DNA from 2 places in the Bacillus nitratireducens genome. Region 2 is predicted to be linked to the other one. Evidence: a T-box and tRNA genes for the amino acid it is inferred to sense, from the RefSeq annotation. Region 2 holds a T-box; the other holds one or more tRNA genes.
What was found. A T-box is a leader RNA that pairs with one kind of tRNA and senses whether it is charged. The one in region 2 lies ahead of ileS (isoleucine--tRNA ligase), so its partner is inferred to be a tRNA-Ile.
Positions count from the first base shown of each region.

Region 1: it encodes a tRNA-Ile, which carries the amino acid that the T-box ahead of ileS (isoleucine--tRNA ligase) is inferred to sense. The anticodon was not compared.

Region 1 is NZ_JAUMJO010000003.1:586,139-588,551, forward strand. Features, by position in the region: gene Q3V31_RS14975 (hypothetical protein) at 1-73, opposite strand, end outside; gene Q3V31_RS14980 (DUF1189 domain-containing protein) at 140-907, opposite strand; tRNA gene Q3V31_RS14985 (tRNA-Ile) at 1,146-1,219, shown strand; gene sodA (superoxide dismutase [Mn]) at 1,444-2,055, shown strand; gene Q3V31_RS14995 (MFS transporter) at 2,177-2,413, shown strand, end outside.
Region 2 is NZ_JAUMJO010000001.1:109,971-112,383, reverse strand. Features, by position in the region: gene Q3V31_RS00590 (tetratricopeptide repeat protein) at 1-696, shown strand, start outside; T-box leader at 795-1,033, shown strand; gene ileS (isoleucine--tRNA ligase) at 1,087-2,413, shown strand, end outside.

The DNA of each region.
Region 1 (2,413 bases), on a different contig from region 2:
TACCGATTTTAATGTCGTAATAAAATATATAACCGAGGACAAGCACGAATAAGAGTACACCTAATCTCTTCATATCCTTCACTCCTTTGCTAGGAATATATGCTTGTCCAAAAAAAAAAATGCCTATTTAGGCATTTTTTTATAGTTCTTGTTTATCTTTTGGTTTTGGAACTTCTTTAATTGTTAAGTATAGAACGATTAAAACAACTGCAATGTAAATGAATGTTGCACCAGGTACGTTTATTTTGAATAAATCCATAATCATAAAGAAGATTGTTGGAATTGTGTAGCTGTAAGCAGTTAATGTCCAAACTTGTTTATAAGATAATTTGCGTTGACCGCTCATCGCAGAACCGATGAAGGCAAGCAAGGTAACTCCTACAAAGGTAATAAATAATTGGAACAAGTACAATAGGAACCCAATAACGAATAGTAAGATCGGATAAATACTGTCAAATAAAGAAATGAAATCTTGTAAATCTTTCTTCTCAAGAGATGCGCCTAGTAAGTCATTATAGGAGTATGTTTGTGTTTGACCATTCCCCATGGAGACTACTTTATCTTTTAAAACAAATAAACCTGTTTTATTTTGATATTTTTCTAAGTCTGTTGAATTTGGATCAAATACGAAAAGGGCATTTCCGTCTTCTTTTTCGATAGGTTGATTAATATCAGCTTGTAGCTCGCCGTTTTCGATTTTAAAATCAGGTAAATCTTTTTCGATTACTTTATTTACCATGTTAACACCATCTTGGATGACGCTACCGTACAAGAAAGTTCTTGGAATAGTAGTGATTAGGCAAAGAAGCATAATATACAAAATGGTTTTACCGATTTTTTGAAAACGGAAAAGCGCCATATCTTTAGGCGAATATACGCTTTTTGCTAGCTGTTTAAAAATGGACATAGATTCACTTCCTTTATGTATGTATAAAATCATTGTAACGTACGAATCTAGAGAAGCTCAAGATATATTATATTTACATATAGTAGAAGGGACTAAATTTCTTCTTATTAATTTACTTCTTTTAGTAGAGAAAAATACAATTGACACTTTTCTTTTGTATATGGTAAATTTATCTTACATTTTTCAAACGATATATTCGATGGGAATTTAGTTTTTTTAATGTTACATACATAATTGTGGACCCTTAGCTCAGCTGGTTAGAGCAGACGGCTCATAACCGTCCGGTCGTAGGTTCGAGTCCTACAGGGTCCATATCCATTTCATATGTTTATTATGTCAGCAGGAAGCTTCCTTGTAGAAGGAAGCTTTTTTTACGGAATATATGAGCATTTTAATTGAAAAGAAGTGGGAATTTTGCTACTTTAATGATAGCAAGACAAAGCGATTTATTTGTTTGCACCCTATGGCAATTAGGGTAGAATGAAGTTGTAGGTCACATATGTAGTGACAATACATAAACCGGGAGGAATATAACAATGGCAAAACACGAATTACCAAATTTACCTTATGCGTATGATGCTTTAGAACCTCACTTTGATAAAGAAACAATGAACATCCATCATACGAAACATCACAACACGTATATTACAAACTTAAACGCTGCTTTAGAAGGTCATGCAGAATTAGCTGACAAAAGCGTTGAAGAATTAGTTGCAAACTTAAACGAAGTACCTGAAGCAATCCGTACAGCAGTACGTAACAATGGTGGCGGACATGCTAACCATACATTCTTCTGGACAATCCTATCTCCAAACGGCGGAGGACAACCAGTAGGCGAACTTGCAACTGCGATTGAAGCGAAATTCGGTAGCTTCGATGCATTCAAAGAAGAATTCGCAAAAGCTGGCGCAACTCGCTTCGGTTCTGGTTGGGCTTGGTTAGTAGTAAACAATGGTGAGTTAGAAGTAACAAGCACTCCAAACCAAGATTCTCCTCTAACTGAAGGTAAAACTCCAGTTATCGGTTTAGATGTTTGGGAGCATGCTTACTACTTAAATTACCAAAACCGTCGTCCTGACTACATCGGTGCATTCTGGAACGTTGTAGATTGGAACGTTGCTGAAAAACTTTACCAAGAAGCAAAATAATTAAAGTTAATACAGCTAGAAAAAAGCTAGGAGTTTTCTCCTAGCTTTTTTCTATGCTCTCCTTTTACATAATTGAGCTTGTCTTTGGAAGACTAGAACATGAAGTAAAGGAGAGTTGTGTATGAAGTGGAAACATGTAATTGGTGATGTTGAAGTGAATCGGGACTTAGTATTATTGCTCGTTATAGGAGGTTTATACACGCTCGCAATTTCTTTATCGAATACGTTTGTAAACATTTATTTATGGAAGCAAACACAAAATTATGTAAATTTGGGCTTGTATAATTTGGCCAGCGTTGTATTGCAACCTCTAACATTTCTTGTGGGCGGGAAATTAGCGAAACGTATTGATCGCTCG
Region 2 (2,413 bases):
TTAAATCCGAAAAATAGTATGGCAGCGAGGCGATTTGCAATATTTTACGAGAATGCGGCAATGAATAAAGAAGCAATAGAAGTATTGCAAACATCGCTAGAAAATAAATGGGATTATGATGTAGCGAAGCAACTTGTAAATCTTTTCATTGAGTGTGAAGAAGAAGGCATGTTACGAGATGCTTTGGAATTAACGAAGCAAATGGTTCGAGAACTACCGGATGATTATGATACGCTTCTTTTGCAAGCACAAGTATTCTTGAAAGCTGGGGAAGAAAGAAAAGCAGAAAAAATATGTTTACAATTAACGGGAAAAACACCGTTTGTAAGTAGAGGATTCCTTACTTTAGCAGAAATATACCAAAGTCAAGAGAGGTTTGAGGATGCGATTCATTTATTAGAAGATGCTGCTGTAGATCATCCAAATGAAACGGCAATTCTTATTGCTTTAGCATCTTCGTATCATAGAGCTGGGCGAACTGTCAAAGCAGAAAAAATAACAAATGATATATTAGAAATTGATGCTACACACTTGTTAGCAAGATACGACCACGCTTGCTACTTAGCGTTATTAAACAGAAATGAAGAGGCGAAAGAAGAACTTGAAATTGTGCTTCGTGAAGATGAGACGGGATTCTTTGCTGAACTTGCAGAGGAAGATGAAGATTTAGCGGGATTACGAGAATTTGAAAATTAATTGTATAGAAATAGATAAAAAGGATATAAATAAAAATATATTTTGAATTAGTTGACAATTAATTGCCCAATGGCATAAAATAACTTTTAATAAAGTATACAAATCTGAAGACGAGAAAGAGTAAAATAGTGAACTGTTCTCCAGAGAGCCGGTGTATTGCTGAAAGCCGGTGTGCAGACGTTATTTGAAAATCATCTCCGAGGAGCCGTGGCTGAATAAAGTAAGCTCGGACGGATGTCTACCGTTACAAAGAACGCGTATGTTAGTACGTTGCTAAGTGCTATTAGCGAAGAGCTAATAGAATTAGGGTGGTAACGCGGTTAAACCCGTCCCTACTTCATAGGGACGGGTTTTTTGTGTGCTTTAAAACATTCAAAGGAGTGATTGTAGATGAAGAAAGTAGATGTAAAAGAGTCAGCTGTAGGGAGAGAAACACGTATTCGTAAGCAGTGGAACGAGCAAAGTATTTTCGAGCAATCAATTCAGAATCGAGAAGGCGCACAGTCTTTTGTATTTTATGAAGGACCACCAACGGCGAATGGATTACCGCATGTAGGTCATGCGCTTGGACGGACAATTAAAGATGTAGTAGCAAGATATAAAACGATGGCTGGATATAAAGTGTTACGAAAAGCGGGATGGGATACACACGGTTTACCTGTAGAATTAGGTGTTGAGAAGCAACTCGGTATTTCTGGTAAACATGAAATCGAAGAGTATGGAATTGAGCCATTTATTCAAAAGTGTAAAGAAAGTGTATTCACATATGAGAAGCAGTGGCGTGAATTCACTGAAAGCATCGGTTATTGGGTAGATATGGATGATCCATACGTTACGTTAGAGAATCCATATATCGAAAGTGTATGGCATATTTTAGGAACGATTCATGAAAAAGGATTATTGTATAAGGGGCATAGAGTTTCACCATACTGCCCAAGCTGTCAAACTTCATTAAGTTCACATGAGGTTGCACAAGGGTATAAAACAGTAAAAGATTTAAGTGCAACAGTTAAGTTTAAAGTGAAAGATAGTGAAAATGAGTATTTCCTAGGTTGGACAACGACACCTTGGACACTTCCAGCAAATGTTGCGCTCGCTGTACACCCAAATATGGAATACGTGAAAGCGAAACAAGAAGGTCATGTATACATTGTTGCGAAAGAACGTGTACAAGATGTATTAAAAGAAAACTATGAAGTATTATCTGTTCATAAAGGCGAAGAATTAGTAAACACATCTTATACAGCACCGTTTCCGATGAAGGAAGTTACGAATGGGTACCACGTAATTGCAGCAGATTTTGTCACGGCAGATAGTGGTACAGGACTTGTTCATATCGCTCCAGCATATGGGGAGGACGATTATAGAGTCGTTCAAAGTGAAGGATTGTCATTCTTACATGTTGTAGATGAGAAAGGTGAGTATACGGATGCAGTACCATTTCTTAAAGGTAAGTTTGTAAAAGATTGTGACGTGGATATCGTTCGTTATTTAGCGAAAGAAGGGTTACTATATCATAAAGAAAAATATGAACATAGCTATCCGCATTGCTGGCGCTGTGATTCACCATTACTTTATTATGCAGGAGAAAGCTGGTTAATCCGAACAACTGAGATTAAAGAAACATTTTTACGAAATAATGATTCTGTTACGTGGTATCCAGACCATATGAAACATGGCCGGTTTGGTAAGTTTTTAGAAAACATGGTGGACTGGA